2 regions of the Bradyrhizobium sp. UBA2491 genome follow, and region 2 is predicted to be linked to the other one. Evidence: riboswitches for the same ligand, from Rfam matches in the RefSeq annotation. Region 2 holds a riboswitch; the other holds the start of a gene.

Region 1 (10,343 bases), on a different contig from region 2:
GTATAAATGGAGAGGCCGCCAACAGAGGCGGCCTTTGTCAGGTCTGTGATTGAAGGCTGGGAGCGCGCAACCATTCGGTCATGCGAGCCCCGGCTTCAGCTTGGCGAGCTAGCTTCAATAAAGCTTCTTTCTCGATACCTGGAGGGAGCGCTGCGGCCTGTTGGCGTAGCTGTCTTGTGCGCTCTAAAAGTCTTTCTTCAAGTGAGTTTGTCTGCTTCACGCGGCGACGTTTCGGACCCATTTCCCTTTCCCTCATTCGGTTCCCTGCCCGGAACGGGGAGCATAATCGTCAGGTGAGGGTAAGGTTCCACGGAAGCGCTTTAAGCTAAGAAGAAATCGAGCCATAAAAATCGAAGTGCCCAGAACGTGGGATATGGCCGCTCAGTAAGACTACTGAGAACACCAGCTAACCCATGGTTGATGCGCGGTTAAGTCCAAACCAGGCCAACATAATTTTCAAAACGGGCCGCGGGGGATGGAAGCAGGCCAGCACCTTTCCGGCGAAAAGAACATATTGCGAACATAGAACAAACGTGGTACGAGATTCCTATCAACAACGCATTCCACCTGATCGCATCCGCCCCGTTTGTCCCGCTAGCGAATCCTCGCCATAAGGAGCACATCCCAAATGTCCGCCACTGCACTGCGTATCGTCGAAGGATCCTCCATGGACAAGTCCAAGGCCCTCTCAGCCGCGCTCTCCCAGATCGAGCGTCAGTTCGGCAAGGGCTCGGTGATGAAGCTCGGCAAGAACGACCGTTCGATGGATGTCGAGACGGTGTCGTCGGGGTCGCTCGGGCTCGATATCGCGCTCGGCGTCGGCGGCCTGCCGAAGGGCCGCATCGTCGAGATCTACGGGCCGGAATCGTCGGGCAAGACCACGCTGGCGCTGCATACGGTGGCGGAAGGCCAGAAGAAGGGCGGCATCTGCGCCTTCATCGACGCCGAGCACGCGCTCGATCCGGTCTATGCCCGCAAGCTCGGCGTCAACATCGACGAGCTGCTGATCTCGCAGCCGGACACCGGCGAGCAGGCGCTGGAAATCTGCGACACGCTGGTGCGCTCGGGAGCAGTCGACGTGCTGGTGGTCGATTCGGTCGCCGCGCTGGTGCCGAAGGCCGAGCTCGAGGGCGAGATGGGCGATGCGCTGCCGGGCTTGCAGGCGCGCCTGATGAGCCAGGCGCTGCGCAAGCTCACCGCCTCGATCAACAAGTCGAACACGATGGTGATCTTCATCAACCAGATCCGCATGAAGATCGGCGTGATGTATGGTTCGCCGGAAACCACCACCGGCGGCAATGCGCTGAAATTCTATGCGTCGGTCCGCCTCGACATCCGCCGCATCGGCGCGATCAAGGAGCGCGACGAGGTGGTCGGCAACACCACCCGCGTCAAGGTGGTGAAGAACAAGCTGGCGCCGCCCTTCAAGCAGGTCGAGTTCGACATCATGTATGGCGAGGGCGTCTCCAAGATGGGCGAGATACTCGACCTCGGCGTCAAGGCCGGCCTCGTCGAGAAGTCCGGCGCCTGGTTCTCCTATGACAGCCAGCGGCTCGGCCAGGGGCGCGAGAATTCCAAGGCGTTCCTGCGCGCCAACCCCGATATCACCAGCAAGATCGAAGCCGCGATCCGGCAGAACTCCGGCCTGATCTCCGAGCAGATCCTCGCCGGCACGCCCGAGCGCGACGCCGACGGCGAGGAGCCGACGGAGGAGTAAGGCTCAATCATTTCGCTGCAAGCGGGCGCTGAGGACGTTGAGTTGCCGACGTCTTCGGCGCCCGTTTTGTTTTGCGTTCGGCGAGGTTGGATGATGAAGCGTTTGATTCTGACTGGTTCCGGTATCCGTCTCGCGCGCTCGGGTCTGGCAGAGGCGGTCATTGAATTTCGCTTTCGCTTCGTTTGGGGGCCGTTGCCCCCGGTAGAAGAGTTCGAAGATTATTTTGGCGCGCGTTCCGGACAGGGCCCGGGTCGTCATTGGTCGGATTGGTGTTCATGGCGATTGTTCTCCGATGAAGTCCGGGCTCGCAGGCACCTTTCGCTCGTCGAGTATTGCGAACCGTATGACGTGATCGAGCTCTGGTTCGAACAGTATCCGAACGATCAGCTGCAACTGGTCTTCCTTCTGGCTTTCTTCAGATATCATCCCGAGACAGCGGCCAGGTTGAAGTTGCGTCTTGTTGATTTCGATCTGACGATGCCGGTTGAAGAAATGCCCGAACCAGAGGATGTGTTGACGGTCGACGTCGGCCCGGTCGAACTCAATATCGGAAGTGCGACCTGGTCGGCTTATCGCGCAGCCACCCCAATGCCTTTTCTGGATTGCTTGCAGAGCGACCTTAGCTCACTGCCATTTCTGAGGTCGGCGCAGCTTGCCTTGGTTGCAGAATTGCCCTCCCGCGCGACGGGGCTTGGCGCAACTGAAATGCGACTTCTCGAGCTGATCGCACGTTACGACGGCTTTTCAGCGCTTGGACTCCTTCATCGATTCTGGCACCCCGGAAATGTGTTCGGGGAACTCGAACTTTTCTCATTGCTCGACGGCCTCGCGGATGGTCCGTCGCCTGCGGTGACCGATCTCGAACGACCGCAGAGCAAAAGGAGCTGGCACGCGCGCTACGCTGCAAGCTATCCGCGGCTGACCGAGTTCGGCGAAGCGATCATCGCGCACCAGGAAGACTTCAGCAGCCATAACCCGATCGATCGCTGGTGGGGCGGCACGCACCTCACCAACGACAATCTCTGGCGCATTGCTCCGACGCTGACCAGACCGTAGTCAACTCAGCCCGCCGGCAGCGCCTTTTCCCGGCTCGCAATCAGCGCCCGCAGATCGTCCGTGACGGCGACCGATTGATGGGTCGTCTGGTCGGTCGCGACCCAGATGATCTCGCCGGTGGCGCGCAGATCGTTGGAGCCCTTGGCGAAGATCGCGAGCGCCAGGTTGATCGAGGAGCGGCCGATCCGCGCGACGCGGACGCAGACCTCGATGTCCTCGTCGAACCGGATTGGCGCCTTGTACTCGACCACCGACTTCACGGTGTGGAAGTCGATGCCGGTCCGCTTGACCTCGCCGAGATAGTCGTAGCCGAGCGCGCGGAAGTATTCCGTGATCGCGGTGTCGAAATAGGTCAAATAGTGGGCGTTGAACACCACGGCCTGCGCGTCGACCTCCGAATAGCGGACGCGAAACGGGAAGTGAAACCAGAATTCCTCGCGCATGTTCCTCCTGCGGCGGCGTTGGTCCCGCGCATTCAGCGATAGCCGAATTGCGGGATCGTAGCATGGGGAAAGCCAGCAGGTGCACGCACGCGCGGTCCGGTTGGCTCTACCCGTCCTACCCACCGGATCTAGTGCCGGTGGATGACCAGTCGCCCCAATCCCTACGGTGCATGGGGTTGTTTTCGATGCTTTGAACCGGACCTCGCAGCAACCATGCCCGCTTGATGGTTGCTACGACATTCCACGACGGAGCCCGCGTTACTCCGCGGCCTCCGCGTAATCCTCGATCGGCGGGCAGGAGCACACCAGGTTGCGATCGCCGTAGACATTGTCGACGCGGCCGACCGGGCTCCAGTATTTGTCGGACCGCGAGACGCCTGCCGGGAAGCAGCCCTCGGTGCGGGTGTAGGCCCGGTCCCACACATCGTCGGCGATGTCGTGCACGGTGTGCGGGGCGTGGCGCAGCGGCGACGCCTCGACCTTCCAGCGGCCGCTCTCGATCTCCGCGATCTCCTTGCGGATTGCGATCATCGCATCGCAGAAGCGGTCGATCTCGAATTTCGATTCCGATTCCGTCGGCTCGATCATCAGCGTGCCCGCCACCGGGAAGCTCATGGTCGGCGCATGGAAGCCGTAGTCGATCAGCCGCTTGGCGATGTCGTCGACGGTGACGCCGTTGGTCGTCTTCAGCGGCCGCGGATCGACGATGCATTCATGCGCGACGCGGCCGCGCTCGTTGCGGTACAGCACCGGGAAATGCGGTTGCAGCCTTGCTGCGATGTAGTTCGCATTGAGGATCGCCACTTCGGTGGCGCGCGTCAGCCCTTCGCCGCCCATCATCAGGATGTAGATGTAGGAGATGGTCAGGATCGACGCCGAGCCGAACGGCGCGGCCGAGACCGGGCCGACGGCATGCGCTGTCGCGCCGTCGGTCGCCGGATGGCCCGGCAGGTAGGGCGCAAGATGCGCCTTGACGCCGATCGGGCCCATGCCGGGGCCGCCGCCGCCATGCGGGATGCAGAAGGTCTTGTGCAGGTTGAGATGGCTGACATCGGCGCCGTAGTCGCCGGGACGCGACAGGCCGACCTGCGCATTCATGTTGGCGCCGTCGAGATAGACCTGTCCGCCATGGGCATGCACGATGTCGCAGATCTCGCGGATGTGCTCCTCGAACACGCCGTGGGTCGACGGATAGGTGATCATCACGGCGGCCAGGTTGGCCGAATGCTTCTCCGCCTTGGCGCGGAGATCGCCGACATCGACGTCGCCGCGCGCGTCGCAGGCGACCACCACGACGTCCATGCCGACCATCGCAGCGGAGGCCGGGTTGGTGCCGTGCGCGGAGGAGGGGATCAGGCACACCTTGCGATGCGGCTCGCCGCGCGCGAGATGGTAGCCACGAATGGCCAAAAGCCCGGCATATTCGCCCTGCGCGCCGGAGTTCGGTTGCAGCGACACCGCGTCATAGCCGGTGATGTCGCACAGCCACTGCTCCAGCCGCTTGAACAGCGAATGATAGCCCTTGGCCTGATCCGCGGGCGCGAACGGGTGCAGATTGCCGAACGCGGGCCAGGTCAGCGGGATCATCTCGGTGGTGGCGTTGAGCTTCATGGTGCAGGAGCCGAGCGGGATCATGGCGCGGTCGAGCGCGAGGTCGCGATCGCTGAGCTTGCGCATGTAGCGCAGCAGCTCGGTCTCCGAACGATGGCTGTTGAACACCGGATGGGTGAGGAAGGCGCTGCTGCGCCGCAGCTCCTTGGGCAGTGCCTCGCGGGCGGCGGCCTCGATCTCGGCAAAGCTGAGTTTGCCGCCGAACGCCCGCCACACCGCCTCGACGGTTTCTGCCGTGGTGGTCTCGTCGAGCGCGATGCCGAGCGTGGTCGCACCGATCCGCAGATTGATCCGCTCCGCCTGGGCGCGCGTGACGATCTCGATCTGCTTCGCGCTGGCCTCGACGGTCACGGTGTCGAAGAACGCTTCGCTGGTCGGCGCAAAGCCGAGCTTGCGCAGCCCCGCGGCGAGCACGGTGGCGCGACGATGCACGCTGCGTGCGATATGCGTCAGGCCCTCGGGCCCGTGATAGACCGCATACATCGAGGCGATCACCGCGAGCAGCACCTGCGCGGTGCAGATGTTGGAGGTCGCCTTCTCGCGGCGGATGTGCTGCTCGCGGGTCTGCAATGCCAGCCGATAGGCCGGCGCGCCGCGCGAATCCACCGACAGGCCAACGATGCGGCCGGGCAGCGAGCGCTTCAGCGCGTCACGCACCGCCATGTAGGCGGCGTGCGGTCCGCCGTAGCCCATCGGGACGCCGAACCGTTGCGCCGATCCGATCGCGATGTCGGCGCCGAGCTCGCCGGGCGAAGCGAGCAGGGTGAGCGACAGCAGGTCCGCGGCCACGATCGCAAGCGCGCCCTTGGCGCGCAGCGATGCGATCGCCGGGCGGAGGTCGCGCACCGCGCCCGATGTGCCCGGATATTGCAGCAGCGCGCCGAGCACGTCGGCCTTGTCGAGCTCGGTCAGGGGATCGCCGACCACCAGCGCCCAGCCCAGCGGGGCGGCGCGCGTGCGCATCACGGCGAGCGTCTGCGGATGCACCTCCTTGTCGACGAAGAATACCTTCGCCTTGACCTGCGAGTGGCGCTCGGCGAGCGCCATCGCTTCCGCTGCCGCCGTCGCTTCATCGAGCAGCGAGGCGTTGGCGACGTCGAGCCCGGTGAGGTCGCAGATCATGGTCTGGAAGTTGAACAGGGCTTCGAGCCGGCCCTGGCTGATCTCCGGCTGATACGGCGTGTACGCCGTGTACCAGGCCGGGTTCTCCAGGATGTTGCGCTGGATCACCGGAGGCAGGATGGTGCCGGAATAGCCCTGGCCGATCAGCGACGTGAAGGTCTGGTTCTGCGCGGCGAGCTCGCTCATATGCGCGAGCGCCTCGGTCTCGCTCAACGCGCGGCCGAGATCGAGCGGCGCCTTCTGCCGGATCGAGGCTGGCAGCGTCTCGTTCATCAGCGCCTGCAAGCTCGCGGCGCCGACCGTCTCCAGCATCGCGTTGATGTCGCGCGGCGATGGTCCGATGTGTCGGCGGACGAAATCGGTGGCGGCTTCGTTGATCGGCTTGAAAGGCGCGTTCATGGCGTGGTCCTCATTGTCAGCCGTCATACTCCGCGAATGCGGGGTATCCAGTACGCCGGGACGTCAGCGATTAAGCTGAAGGGGCGCGGCGTACTGGATCGCCCGGTCCAAGTGCGCAATTACGCACAAGGCCGGACGATGACAGTGAGTGTGTGGTCGCAATCTGTTTCATTCTCTCAGGCGGTGTGGGCGGCGTAGGCGGCCTCGTCCATCAGGCCACCGAGTTCGCTCTTGTCAGCGATCTTCAGCTTGAAGAACCAGGCCTTACCGCCGGCATCCGAATTGACCAGGGCAGGCTCGGCGGCCAGCGCCTCGTTGACCTCGATCACCTCGCCGGTGATCGGCGCGTAGACGTCGGAGGCGGCCTTGACGGATTCGACGACGGCGGCGGCCTCGGCCTTCTTCAGGCTGCGGCCGACCTTGGGCAGTTCGACGAACACGACGTCGCCGAGCTGCGACTGCGCGTAGTCGGTGATCCCGATCGTGGCGACGTCGCCCTCGATGCGGAGCCATTCGTGGTCGGACGTGTACAGCGTCGTCATGGAGATCCTCTGGCGTTTAGCGTTTGTAGGTGTTGGGGACGAAGGGCGTGGCGGCGACCTTGAGCGGCAGCCGCTGGCCGCGCACTTCGGCGAAAACAATGGTGTCCAGCGCGGACAGGGCGGTGGGCAGATAGCCCATCGCAACCGGCGCATTGAGGCTCGGGCCGAAGCCACCCGAGGTCACCTTGCCGATTGGCTCGGTCGAGGTCGGGTCGGCGAACAGCAAGGCGCCTTCGCGCACTGGCGCGCGGCCCTCCGGCCTGAGGCCGACGCGGCGGCGCGATGCGCCTTGTGCGAATTGGCTTAGGATCTTGTCGGCGCCGGGGAAGCCACCGGCGCGGGCGCTGCCGCCGCGGCGGACTTTCTGCACCGACCATTCCAGCGCGCCTTCGACCGGCGTGGTCGTGGTGTCGATGTCGTGGCCGTAGAGGCAGAGCCCGGCCTCGAGCCGCAGGCTGTCGCGGGCGCCAAGCCCGATCGGCAGCACGTCGGGATTGTCGAGCAGCGCGGTAACCAGGGCTTCGGCTTTGTCGGCGGGCACGGAGATTTCAAAGCCGTCCTCGCCGGTATAGCCGGAGCGGGAGACGAAACAATCGATGTCGGCGACGCGGCGGGGGCCGGCGTCCATGAATTTCATCGAACTGACATCTGCACAAAGTTTCGCCAGTGCCGATTCGGCCTTCGGACCTTGCAGCGCGATCAGCGCGCGGTCAGCCAGCGACACGATCTCGCAGACATCGGAGAGATGCGCGCGCAGATGCGCCTCGTCCTCTGCCTTGCAGGCGGCATTGACCACCAGGAACAAATGATCGCCGAAATTCGCGACCATCAGGTCGTCGAGCAGGCCGCCGTCGTGATTGGTGAATTGCGCGTAGCGCTGCCGTCCCGGCGCGATGCCGACAATGTCCTGCGGCACCAGTTTTTCCAGCGCCAGCGCGGCGTCGCCGACCTTGCCGGATCTGGCCTTCAGCACGAGCTGTCCCATGTGGGAGACGTCGAACAGGCCGGCATCCTTGCGGGTGTGCAGATGCTCCTTCAGCACGCCGGCCGTGTATTGCACCGGCATGTCGTAGCCGGCGAACGGCACCATCTTGGCGCCGCGTGCCAGATGCAGCGCGTGCAGCGGGGTCTGTTTCAGCGGGGAAGTTTCGCGCACAAGCATCACAGGGCCCTCGCGGTTCCCGCGGGGACCCATTTCCCCTTGAGAAACCAGCAGAAAGCCCCATCTGTCGCTGTGCCTGAGAGTATTATCCCGTCGGCGGACGCATCGGGGAGAACCCCAGCGCCTCTTTCCAGATGTCAGACGTCACGCGGTCCTTTTGCCTGAGAGTTTCCGGGGCGGTTGCTCCTTCGGCGCCGGCGGTAAGGCCGGTCTCTCCCGACGTGACGGGTTAGAGGTAGGTAGAAAACACGGCGCCACCAAGACTGTCAACGCAGCTGCAACAACTATCCAATGGGCTTTGTGCTGTCGCGGCAAGCCCATGATCCGCCTGCACAGTTTCTGGACACCGCAGCTGGCAATGTCTAAAAGCGTTCGGCCGGAAAATGACGCCTCTTTGCGGCTGGCCGGCCCCTTTTTCCGATTGGATGAACATGAGCAGCGTCAACGACATCAGGTCGACATTTCTGAACTTCTTCAAGGAGAACGGCCACGAGATCGTGGCGTCGTCGCCGCTGGTTCCGCGCAACGACCCGACCCTGATGTTCACCAATGCCGGCATGGTGCAGTTCAAGAACGTCTTCACCGGCGTCGAGAAGCGCGGCTATCAGCGCGCCACGACGTCGCAGAAATGCGTACGTGCCGGCGGCAAGCACAACGATCTCGACAATGTCGGCTACACCGCGCGCCATCTCACCTTCTTCGAGATGCTCGGCAACTTCTCGTTCGGCGATTACTTCAAGGAGCGCGCGATCGAACTCGCCTGGAACCTGATCACCAAGGATTTCGGGCTCAAGAAAGACAAGCTGCTCGTCACCGTCTACCACACCGACGACGAGGCGGCCGGCTACTGGAAGAAGATCGCGGGCTTCTCGGACGACCGCATCATCCGCATCGCGACCTCGGACAATTTCTGGGCGATGGGCGACACCGGCCCGTGCGGTCCGTGCTCCGAGATTTTCATCGACCGCGGTGAGCACATCTGGGGCGGACCTCCGGGCAGCCCGGAGGAGGACGGCGATCGCTTCCTCGAATTCTGGAACCTGGTGTTCATGCAGTACGAGCAGGTGACGAAGGAGGAGCGCGTGGCGCTGCCGCGTCCCTCGATCGACACCGGCATGGGGCTGGAGCGCATGGCCTGCATCCTGCAGGGCGTCGAGAGTGTGTTCGAGACCGATCTGTTCCGCCATTTGATCGACGCGACCGCGTCGGCCCTCGGCCATGGGCCGAACGAGCAGAACGTGGCGTCGTACCGGGTGATCGCCGACCATCTGCGCTCGTCGGCGTTCCTGATCGCCGACGGCGTGCTGCCGTCGAACGAGGGCCGCGGCTACGTGCTGCGCCGGATCATGCGCCGCGCGATGCGCCATGCGCAGTTGCTCGGCGCAAGCGAGCCGCTGATGCATCGCCTGGTCTGGGCGCTGGTCCGCGAGATGGGCCAGGCCTATCCCGACCTGGTGCGCGCGGAGAAGCTGATCGAGGAAACGCTGCAACTGGAGGAGACGCGCTTCCGCAAGACGCTGGTGCGCGGTCTTTCGATTCTGGATGAGAAGAGCGCCGGCCTCAAGAAGGGCGATATGTTCGACGGCGACACCGCGTTCACGCTGTACGACACCTACGGCTTCCCGCTCGACCTGACGCAGGACGCGCTGAAGTCGCGCGGCATCAGCGTCGACCAGGCATCATTCACCGACGCGATGAACCGCCAGCGCGAGAAGGCGCGCGCCTCCTGGGCAGGCTCCGGTGAGGCGGCGACCGAGGCGATCTGGTTCCCGTTGCGCGAGAAGCTCGGCGCGACCGAATTCCTCGGCTACGAGACCGAGAGCGCGGAAGGCGTGGTGACGGCGCTGGTCAAGGACGGCGCCGAGGTCGATGGCCTCAAGGCCGGCGAGAGCGGCGCGATCGTGCTGAACCAGACCCCGTTCTACGCCGAGTCGGGTGGCCAGGTCGGCGATATCGGCGTGCTGACGGGCGAGGGTGTCAAATTCCGCGTCACCGACATGCAGAAGAAGGCCGGCGATCTGTTCGTGCATGTCGGTACCGTGGAGCAGGGCACGCTGAACGTCGGCACCGCTCTGCAACTCGAGGTCGATCACGCCAGGCGTTCGTCGATCCGCGCCAATCACTCGGCGACCCATCTGCTGCACGAGGCGCTGCGCCAGGTGCTCGGCGATCACATCGCACAGCGCGGCTCGCTGGTCGCGCCCGATCGCCTGCGGTTCGATTTCGTGCATCCGAAGCCGATCACGGCGGAAGAGCTCGCCCGGGTCGAGGACATCGCCAACGACGTCGTG
Region 2 (10,343 bases):
GCTATTTCGAATTGCACTCGTCGTGACGTGCCACCGAGCTGAAACGGCACGTCGATTTACGCTCTCGTCACGCCGCACCAATTGGCCACGAACAGTGCGATGCTCTGCGTTGTCTTGCGAAGACTGTCGAGCTCGACGCGTTCGTTGAACGCGTGCGGGCCAATGCCGTAAGGACCATAACAAAGGGCAGGGATGCCGTAGTCGACGCAATAGTAGCGGGTGTCGTTGACGGCCGTCGACAGGCGCTCTTGCATCGGAGCCTGGAAGACGGAGTGATGGGCCGCAGACAGAGCTGCTTCCGCTTCGCTGCCCGGTTCGCACACCGCTGCGTCCGCCTGAAAACCGCTCCACACCAGCTCCGCCGGATTGCCGGACAGGAACTCGTCGGCCTTGTGCGCCTCAGTCAGGCATTCCTCGATGCCGCGCATCGCCTGCTGCGGCGTTTCGCCCGGCAGCAGACCGAGCCGGCAATCAAGTTCGCACCAGGCTGCGGTCGAACTCGCCCAATCGCCGCCCTTGATGATGCCGACGTTGAACTTGATCGGGTTCTTGACGTTGCGGAACCAGCTGTTGTCGAGCGCCCGGGCATTGAGCGCCTTGGTGTAATCCTGAAATGCGCGCACCAGATGCATCGCCGACAGGATGGCGCTCGTGCCGGACTCGGAATAGGCGACATGCACCGGGGTGCCGCGGACACGCAGCCGAAACCAGACGGCGCCGACCTGGGCGCGTGTGAGCGTATGTCCGGTCGGCTCGGGAATGAGGCAGGCGTCGGCGCGATAGCCGCGCATCAACGTCGACAAGGCGCCGTTGCCGGTGCTCTCTTCCTCGGTCACGGTTTGCAGATGGATGCGCCCGGCCGGGGCATACCCCGCGTCGCGGATCGCATCGAGCGCGAAGATCATGGCCGAGACGCCGGCCTTCATATCTTGCGCGCCACGCCCGAACATCCAGCCGTTCTGCACGGCGCCCGAGAACGGCGGCTGGTCCCAAAGGTCAGCCGGCCCTTCCGGCACCACGTCGATATGACCTTGCAGGATCAGGCTGCGCCCACTGCCTTTGCTGTCGAGCGTAGCAACCACCTGCTGCGATCCGGCAAGATCGATGCCGTCCATTGGTGCAGCCTTCGGATGGCTCATCAGGTTGACGTCCGCAAGGCTGAACGTATCGACGTCGTAGCGACGCTTAGCGAATTGCTCGGCCAGCCAATGTTGCTGCGGCGCTTCTTGTCCACGCAAGCTGCGGAACTGGACCATGCGCGACAGGAACGCGATCTGATCGTCGAAGTTTCGGTCGACGGCCGCGCACAGCTCTGCGGCAATCTGCGCCGGCTTGGTCAGCGTCCCGGTCGTCATGTCGCGCCTTTCGTGAAGCCCGGTGCATGAGCGAGAGCGTTGAGCGTTTCGGAGAAGCGGCGCAGGTGAGCGCGATGCGCGCCGGTGGCGAGTTTGGATATTTCTTCGCGGAAACGACCGCCGTCGACATACGTGCCGTCCACGGTCGCGCGACGCACCGCGTTGCCGCGCGTGCCCGCTAGCTCGATGCGCATTGTCCCCTCCCGCGCTGAAGCCTTTTTCTCATCATAACGCTAGTCCTTGTCAAACGGCGTTTCTCAGCGAATTCCGACTTGGCCACACGCAAATACGCTCATATTCTTCCTCTCCGGCCGGATTATTGGGGGAAAGCTGCGCGTGCGGTCTCGGTCGCATCGCACTGTGAGGGCACCATTGAAGGCGCGTCGAGGTCGCGCCAGTCGTCGATCGCCGCGGCGATCGTCTGTGCCGTCGCGGCCGACAACGTCCAGCCGAGATGGCCATGGCCGGTGTTGTAGAACACGCCCGGAATCCGTCCGGCGCGGACCACCGGCATCATGTTCGGCATCATCGGGCGCAGGCCCGCCCATGGCACGACCTTCGAGGTGTCGATCCCTGGGAAATGATGCCGCACCCAGTCCACCAGCGGCTGGATGCGATCGGCCCTGATGTCGCGGTTGAAGCCGTTGAACTCGGCCGTGCCCGCGACGCGGAAGCGATCGGCACCGAGCCGGCTGGTCACGATCTTGGCGGCCTCGTCGAGCAGGCTCACGGTCGGCGCGGCGTCGCGGCTGCGCGGCGCATCGAGTTGCACGGTGATCGAATAGCCCTTCACCGGATAGACATTGACACGGTCGTTGAGCAGGCCCGCGAAATGGCGGCTCGCCACGCCGGCGCAAATCACGATGCCGTCGGCATGCAAGTCGTGTCGCGTCGCAACGCCGGCGTCCTGCGCGGCGGCTTCGTTCCAGCCGATGCGAAAACCATCATCACCACGCGCGATGGTGTCGACATCAGCTTCGTGGACGAAGCTCGCGCCGCGGCGGGCGCAGGCATCGGCGAGGCCGCGCGTGAACTTGTGGATATCGCCGGTCGCATCCGACGGCGTGAAGAAGCCGCCATAGCAGGCGGTTTGTAGGGCCGGCTCGATGCCGCGGATTTCATCCGCCGTTACCGGCCGGCGATCGAGCCCGCCTTGTTGCAGCAGCGTGTTGACCCGCAGGCCCGCGTCGAAGCCATCCTTGTCGTGATAGACGTGAAGGATGCCGCGGCGCTCGAGGTCAAAGGCGATGTTCTCGCGTTGGGCGATCGAGAACAGATGCTTGCGGGCTTCGATCGCGAGCCGCGTGGTCTCGATGGTGTTGGAGCGATAACGCGCGATGCCACCCACGAACTCGCCGATCCAGGAATATTTGTGCCAGCTCGGCTTCGGATTCATCAGGAGCGGCGCGTCGCTCCTGAGCATCCAGCGCAGTCCCTTGAGAATGGTCGTGGCGCTGTTCCAGACTTCGGCGTTGCTGGCCGAAAGCTGTCCGCCATTGGCGAACGAGGTTTCCATCCCGGCGTAGCGATGCCGGTCGAGGACCGTCACCTCGTAGCCGCGTTCGAGCAGGGCATAGGCCGTCGTCACGCCGGTGATGCCGGCGCCAATGATCGCGATGTGTGGCATGGTGGTCTTCAGGCTCCCGCGGGTTAGAGTCGCCGAACCGCCGGTGAAACCGGCATCGGCGCCCCATCTGTCACGGTACCTGAGAGCTTGATCCGCATCGGGCCTGCGCCCGATCACGAACTATCCCCTTCGGTGGACGTCATGGCCCTTGATGTGCGGCCATGTTCGTCTCTCTCCAGATCGTCCTGACGATACAGTCCTTTTGCCTGAGAGTTTCCGGGGCGGTTGCTCCGTCGGCGCCGAAGCCAACAACATCAGATGTTGTCGCCTCGATCTCTCCCGCATCGTCGTATTGGACGGCCGGACCGTAGGCGAAGCCTCAAAACTGGACAAGGCTAAATTTCGGTCCGGCAGTGCCAACGTGTTGTGCAGTGCAATCGACGTCAGTCCAGCGTTGCGAGCAGTGCCGCCATCAGGCGGCCGCGCTCGGCGAGGCTCTCGACTTCGATATGCTCGTTGAGCGTATGCGCATCAGCGCCGCGAACGCCGAGCCCGTCGAGGGTTGGGATGCCCATCGCGCCGGTGAAGTTGCCGTCCGATCCGCCGCCGGCGCTGCCGTGCGGCAGATCGAAGCCCATCGCCGCCGCGAGGCCTTTTGCCTTTTCATACAGCGCCATGGTGCCGGCGTCCGGCTCCCATACCGGGCGCGTGACGCCGCGCGTCACCTTGAAGGTCACGTCGTTGGCGGTGCCCGACAGGGCCAGCATGCGCTCGACGCCGCGGTCGAGATCGGCCTGGCGCTTGGCCATGCTGAGCGCCTCGCCGGAGCAGGTGGTGGCAACGCAATTGACCCACTGGCCGCCATGCACGACGCCGACCGAGAAGGTGCAGTCGTCGGTGGTCATGCCGTCGATGGCGATGATTTGCCGGGCCATTTCCCGGATCGCGGAACGACCGGAGGACAGCGTCGCACCGGCATGGCTCGGCTTGCCGGTGGCTTCGAGATTGAAGCGCGCGATCGCGTAGCGGCCGGTGACGACGCCGTTGTTCGGCCGGCCGGGCTCGGGCACCAGCACATATTTGTTGCGTGCGGCTTCGGCCTCGATGATGTCGCGGGTCGACGGCGTGCCGACCTCTTCATCTGGCGTGAACAGCACGGTGATCGGCAGCGGCGTCGTAAAGGAGGCGCGGGCGAGTTGCCTGATGGCCTCGATCGACAGATAGTTGCCGCCCTTCATGTCGAAGATGCCGGGCCCGAAGCATTTGTCGCCTTCGCGCCGCCACTTCAGCTTCTCTATGGTGCCGACCGGGTGCACGGTGTCGAGGTGGCCGGCGATCAGGATGCCGGGCTGGCCTTGCTTGGGATGGGGAAAGCGGGCGCGCACGCAGCCCGCGAAGCCCTGGCGTCCCGCGATGCGTTCGATCGTCGCACCCATGATCGCCATCTCGCGCGCGGCGAGATCGAGCATGCGCTCGACCGCGGCAGCGTCCCAGGTCGGGCTCTCGCATTCCACCCAGCCGCGCAGGCCTTGCAACATGGCTTCGGAATCAAAGGGGAGGTTGGCTGGGTTCATGTCGTTTCTCTCTTGTTGTTCTGATCGCGTGACTGCGCTTATTCCGTACCTGCGCGCATGCGTGTCGCACGAAAAGCTCAGGCGACGACTTTGTAAAGTCAAAATGCACCAGGCTTCTCGTTCATTCGTTCGTATACGTTTGATGCTGCCCGAAACCGATTGACGCGCTTTGCGCTTGGTGCAAGTCTCGATTTCACAAGCCATACAGCATGTTAGTTCGCCTAAATAACGAACCGCGTGCATAACGAATAAGCCGGCTTTGACCAGTTACACGTCAGGAGAGATTCCATGTTCCCTATCTCGCGTTGGAAGCGCCGCACGTTCGCGGCGGCGTTGACGGCGGTCGCGCTGTCGTTCGCGCCGCAGCAACTATCGTTTACGCAACAGGCCATGGCCGCGGACAAGACCATCACCGCGGTGATGCATTCGGATCTGCGCGTCATCGATCCGATCCTGACCACGGCCTACATCACGCGAGACCATGGTTACATGGTCTACGACACGCTGGTGGCGACCGACTCCAACTTCAAGATCCAGCCGCAGATGGCGGACTGGAAGGTGTCCGACGACAAGCTCACCTACACGTTCACGCTGCGCGACGGGCTGAAGTGGCACGACGGCACGCCGGTGACTGCCGAGGATTGCGTCGCTTCGCTGAAGCGCTGGGCCAAGGTCGACGGCATGGGCCAGAAGCTGATGGACTTCACGGCGAGCCTCGAGGCCACCGATGCGAAGACGATCACGCTGAAGCTGAAGGAGCCCTACGGCCTGGTGCTGGATTCGATCGGCAAGCCGTCGTCGCGTGTCGCCTTCATGATGCCGAAGCGACTGGCCGAAACGCCGCCGGACAAGCCGATTCCGGAGCAGATCGGCTCGGGCCCGTTCAAATTCGTCCAGGCGGAATTCCAGCCGGGCGTGAAGGCGGTCTACGTCAAGAACAAGGACTACGTGCCGCGCAAGGAGCCGGCGAGCTGGACCGCGGGCGGCAAGGTCGTGAAGGTCGACCGCGTCGAGTGGGTCACCATGGCCGATGCCCAGACCGCGATGAATGCGTTGCAGTCCGGCGACATCGATTTCCTGGAGAACCCGTCGTTCGACATGTTGCCGATCCTCGAAGGCGACAAGGACCTCAAGGTCGAGACGCTGAACAAGTTCGGCTTCCAGACGCTCGGCCGCATGAACTTCCTCTATCCGCCGTTCGACAACATCAAGGTTCGCCAGGCGGCGCTGATGGCGATCAACCAGAAGCAGGTGCTCGACGCGCTGGTCGGCAATCCCAAATATTACAAGACCTGCGTCGCCTTCTTCATCTGCGATACGCCGTTCGCGACCAATGTCGGCGGCGAGACGTTGTTGAAGGGCGGCGACATGGCTGCGGCCAAGAAGGCGCTCGCCGAGTCCGGCTATGACGGCACGCCGGTCGTCATCATGGCGCCCGGCGATGTCACCACGCTCAAGGCGCAGCCCGTCGTCGTCGCGCAGCAGCTGCGTGACGCCGGCTTCAAGGTCGACCTGCAGGCGACCGACTGGCAGACCGTCGTGACCCGCCGCGCCAGCCAGAAGCCTCCGAAGGACGGCGGCTGGAATATGTTCTTCACCAACTGGGTCAGCGCCGACGTCTCCAACCCGATCGCCAATCTCTCGATCGGCGGCCAGGGCAAGAATGGCGGATGGTTCGGCTGGGCCGACGATCCGAAGATCGAACAGCTGAAGGATGCCTTCGTCCGCGCGACGTCGCTCGACGATCAGAAGAAGATCGCGGCGGATATCCAGAAGGAGGCCTACGACCAGGTCATCTACATCCCGCTCGGTCAGTATCAGGGCCCGAGCGCGTGGCGGAAGTCGCTGTCCGGCGTGCTTGACGGCCCGGCGACGCCGATCTTCTGGAATATCGACAAGTCCGAATAGGCTTGCGGCTTCACGAACACGAATGGCCGGGCGTCGCCCCGGCCATTTTTCTTTGGCGACGTCGTTCGCCGGCCGCGCGATGAGGTCAGGTTGAATCGGCGTCGCCGGAGGACACGATGAGGTGATCTAGGCATCGCGATACCGCAAGTACCGCGCTCAGATCGCGGCGGCCTCCTGGCATGCCAACTCAATGAGGCCAGTCTTAAGGTTCTCGTTAGCATTGCGTCGTAACTTCACCGCAACTCAAGTACCTACCGTGACGTGACAGGGTCATGGCCGACGACCATCAAAGGCCCACATCAGCCAGCACACAACAGGCATTGCCGACCACCGATCGGCGTGCCGACGCTCGCCGCCGCGTCTTCAAGTCCGGCGCGATCGAGTTCGGCAGCACGACGATTCCCTGCACGGTCCGAAATCTCTCGCCCCATGGCGCCTGCATCGAAGTGAATTCGCCGCTGTGGTTTCCCGACCATTTCGACCTCGCCATCGACGGCGAGCGGCATGCGTGCCATGTAATCTGGAAGCGGGAGAGGCGGCTCGGACTGGGGTTCGCATAGGCGCCCGAGGCGTCCGTGCGCGTCCCCCAATCGGCGCCGGCAGCGAACGAGCCACATTCGTGCCGACGACACGGCAAAGCCGTGACCCCGCCGAATCCGGCGGGGCTTGTCTGACTTGCAGCGGCGATGTCAGTCGGCGGCGATGCCGATCGGCTGCCTGCGTCGTGCGGCAAGCAAACCGAGGCCGCACAGTCCGAGGATCATCATCGCCCAGGTAGAAGGCTCGGGAACGGCGCTGGTGACGTTGAACGAGTCGAACGAAGCCACTGAATCGAGTGCTACGCCGTCCCAGGGCTGACGGAGCGTGAACAGGCCGATCTCGGTGTAGGCCGTGGTGTTTGTTTCAGACCCCAGCGTCGTCCAGTTGATTCCGTTGCTGCTGTAAGCGGATGTGTAGACGTTCCCGACCTTGGAGACTTCGAGGTAGATCGTGCCGCTCGAATAGGCGTTCGAGCCGCCGGCGCCTTCGACGATGCTTCCGCCGCCATTGGGATAGAACGCTCGTTCGACAATTCGATTGAACTGAAGAGCGCTCGTGAACGGACTTGTCGTCGTCGCAAGCAGGATGCCCGCGCCCTGGTAGTTGTTGGTCGGGTTGAACGACAGCGATGTCGTGATCGTGTAGTTCGCGTTGGGATCGACGGATTGCAGGATGACGGGCGCATTGTAATTGCTGCCCGTGAATAGATCGGAGCCGCCATTCTGATAGGAGGCGGTGATCACCAGATGACCGGATCCGTCGAGGGCGACGCTCGACGCCGGGTTCGGAGATGTCACCGTCCAGCCGGGGTTGAGCGTTGTGCCGTTGAACTGGTCGGAAAACGGCGAGGCATCCGCCGCTGCGGCCCCGAGCAGCGTGGATGCCACGATCGCTCCAAATGTCCTGATGACAAAAATCTTCTTCACGACGAATATCTTCTTCATGAAAATGTCTCCCACCATGATTGAATATCGGGGCCGTGCCCGTTGCTTCCGCATCGGGTTTGCAATTGAGAGTCGCCGGCAGCCGCGCTGAGCCTGCAATGCAGTGCCAACGTCCGCAGAAAAAATTACGAGAATAGGATCGGGTTAATTTCGAATTTAATTTGAATAATCGGTGCATTGACGTCAACCTACCGAAAACAGCAGGTATCGACTTCAAGCGTCGGAGATGCAGGCGAGCGCCGACGTCGACCCCGGGATGTTCCATGCCCACGATACTCTTCGTCGACGATCATCCAATCTATCGCGATGGCTTGCAGCGCCTGCTCGCGGAGATCGAGCCGGGTCTGACGGTCTGTACGGCCTCGGGATACGCGGCAGCGCTCGAACTGCTCAATGACAATCGCGATATCGACTTCGTCCTTGCCGATCGGCGGCTGTCCGACGGAGACGGCATCTCGCTGTTGCAGGACGTGCGCCGGCAGTGGCCGGACGTTGCCATTGGATTGCTTTGCGCCGACCTGACGCCGGAGGTTGCGATCAAGATGAGGCAGTTGGGCGGAGTTGCGTGCCTGTCAAAGGAGCGCAGCGCGAATTCGCTCCAGGACGCCATCGGCAGGATCTTCGATGGTCAGATCGTGTTCGACCTCGAGGCGCAATCCGCTCCGCTCGACGTCCTGCCCGCGCGGCAATGGGAAGTCGTGACGCTCGCGCGCGACGGTCAAAGCGACAAGCAGATCGCCGATCGACTAAAGATCTCAGAGAATACGGTGAGGATGCATTGGCGACAGATCTTCATTCGTCTCGACGCGAACAATCGAACGGCGGCAGTCGCGAAAGCGATCCAGAGCGGTCTGATCTGACCTACCAATTTCGGCGCAGCGACCATCGCGACGAGATCGGCTACGGTCGCATCAGGGCGCTCTACCGCGCGCACACCAGCAGGCGCTTCGTCGTGGGGTCCTCCACGCTTGGAGCGGTCCTCATCATCGGCCTGTGCGTTTTGTTCGTCGGTGTCGATAGCGGGCAGCGGCCGCTATTGTGGTTATCGGCCGTTGCGGCTTCCGACGCCTTCCTCACGACGCTGGACCGGCTGTTCCATTCGCGCAATCCGCCCGACGCGGAGTTGCTTGGGTGGGGCTGGGCGCGGGCCATTGCGTCGGGTGCGCGCGGCGCGGCGTGGGGATTGGGCCCGATCCTGCTCTACAAGCAGGCGACGATCGCTTCCGTCATGATCCCGTTCTGGGGCTTGATCAGCCTGCTCGCCGCTTCCGCTTACACCGCCGGCCCTTTCTTCCCAGGCCTGGTGGCGACCGTCGTGTGCGGTGTTGCCCCGCCTTCGATATGGTTGGCGCTTCAACCGGAACCGGCAGCGCACCTTGCTGCATTGCTGTTGGCGCTGTCGGTGCCCTTCATCTGCTTCGTCGGTGCGGTCGGCCGGCGCAACAGCGAACGCTCGATCGCGGGGCAGCTCGAACTTGCAGCGATACTGGATCTGCAGAAGCAGCAGACCAGGCTGGTCTCCGATACGCTCGCGGAGAGGACGCGCTTCTTCACGGCGGCAGGGCATGACCTCCGGCAGCCGTTGCAGGCCCTGGAGTTCTACGCATCGATCGCCTCGACGAAGCTGCGGGACTCTCGCGCCGATCCCGAACTGACCCAGATCGTCGACCGGGTGGAAGACTGCGTCGACAATCTGAACCGCCAGTTCAACGCGATCCTCGGCGTGGCGGGGATCGAAGCCGCGATCGCGAACTCGAAATCGATCGCCACACCGCTTCAGGCCGCGTTCGAGCGTTCGGCCATGGCGGCCTACCCGGAGGCCGAACTCAAGAACCTTCAACTGACGGTGATGCCGACCGCGATCTGGGTCAGCGTCGACCCCGCGCTGCTCCAGAGGGTCTTGAGCAACCTGCTCTCCAATGCGGTCAAGTTCACGTCCCGTGGCCGGATATTGCTGGGTGCGCGGCGCAGGGGAGCTGTTGCCGACATCTGGGTGCTGGATACCGGCCCGGGAATTCCCGAGGCCCACCACGACGATATCTTCAAGGAATATTATCAGATCCACAACAAGGAGCGGGCGCCGGAACACGGCTTTGGCCTCGGCCTTGCGATCGTGCGCAGGATCTGCGCGGGACTGCATTGGCCGCTTCAGGTCGGGTCGACCGTCGGTCGCGGCTCCAGTTTCCGGCTGACGGTTGCCATTGCCGCCGCCGCCAGTGCGGCGGACGAGGGCGGTGAAGTTCGTGTCTCGTCGTCCGGCCAGTCCTCGCATGTCGTCATCGTCGACGACGACGACTTCATTTGCGACTCGCTTGAACGATTGCTGCGAAGCTGGGGCTGGTCGGCAATGTCCTGCCGATCGGCCGAGCAGGCGATCGATTGCCTGCGCGCAAGCGACGACCCGCGCGCGGTGATCCTGCTGGTCGATTACCGGCTCGGCGGCCAGGACGATGGC

Evidence for each region. Region 2 has a riboswitch for glycine ahead of B2W55_RS16885 (D-amino acid dehydrogenase). Riboswitches for the same ligand answer to the same signal wherever they lie in the genome.
Region 1: it holds a riboswitch for glycine, as region 2 does, so the genes downstream of both, gcvT (glycine cleavage system aminomethyltransferase GcvT) here and B2W55_RS16885 (D-amino acid dehydrogenase) in region 2, are expected to answer to the same signal.

Annotation. Positions count from the first base shown of each region.
Region 1 is NZ_DDOP01000041.1:31,132-41,474, forward strand. It holds gene recA (recombinase RecA) at 629-1,717, shown strand; gene B2W55_RS12965 (hypothetical protein) at 1,811-2,773, shown strand; gene B2W55_RS12970 (acyl-CoA thioesterase) at 2,779-3,216, opposite strand; gene gcvP (aminomethyl-transferring glycine dehydrogenase) at 3,475-6,348, opposite strand; gene gcvH (glycine cleavage system protein GcvH) at 6,525-6,890, opposite strand; gene gcvT (glycine cleavage system aminomethyltransferase GcvT) at 6,907-8,052, opposite strand; glycine riboswitch at 8,192-8,282, opposite strand; gene alaS (alanine--tRNA ligase) at 8,484-10,343, shown strand, end outside.
Region 2 is NZ_DDOP01000050.1:75,840-86,182, forward strand. It holds gene B2W55_RS16875 (ArgE/DapE family deacylase) at 57-1,355, opposite strand; gene B2W55_RS16880 (hypothetical protein) at 1,352-1,549, opposite strand; gene B2W55_RS16885 (D-amino acid dehydrogenase) at 1,672-2,982, opposite strand; glycine riboswitch at 3,048-3,163, opposite strand; glycine riboswitch at 3,167-3,274, opposite strand; gene B2W55_RS16890 (M20/M25/M40 family metallo-hydrolase) at 3,366-4,496, opposite strand; gene B2W55_RS16895 (ABC transporter substrate-binding protein) at 4,785-6,404, shown strand; gene B2W55_RS16900 (PilZ domain-containing protein) at 6,677-6,964, shown strand; gene B2W55_RS16905 (PEP-CTERM sorting domain-containing protein) at 7,094-7,987, opposite strand; gene B2W55_RS16910 (response regulator transcription factor) at 8,050-8,748, shown strand; gene B2W55_RS16915 (ATP-binding response regulator) at 8,667-10,343, shown strand, end outside.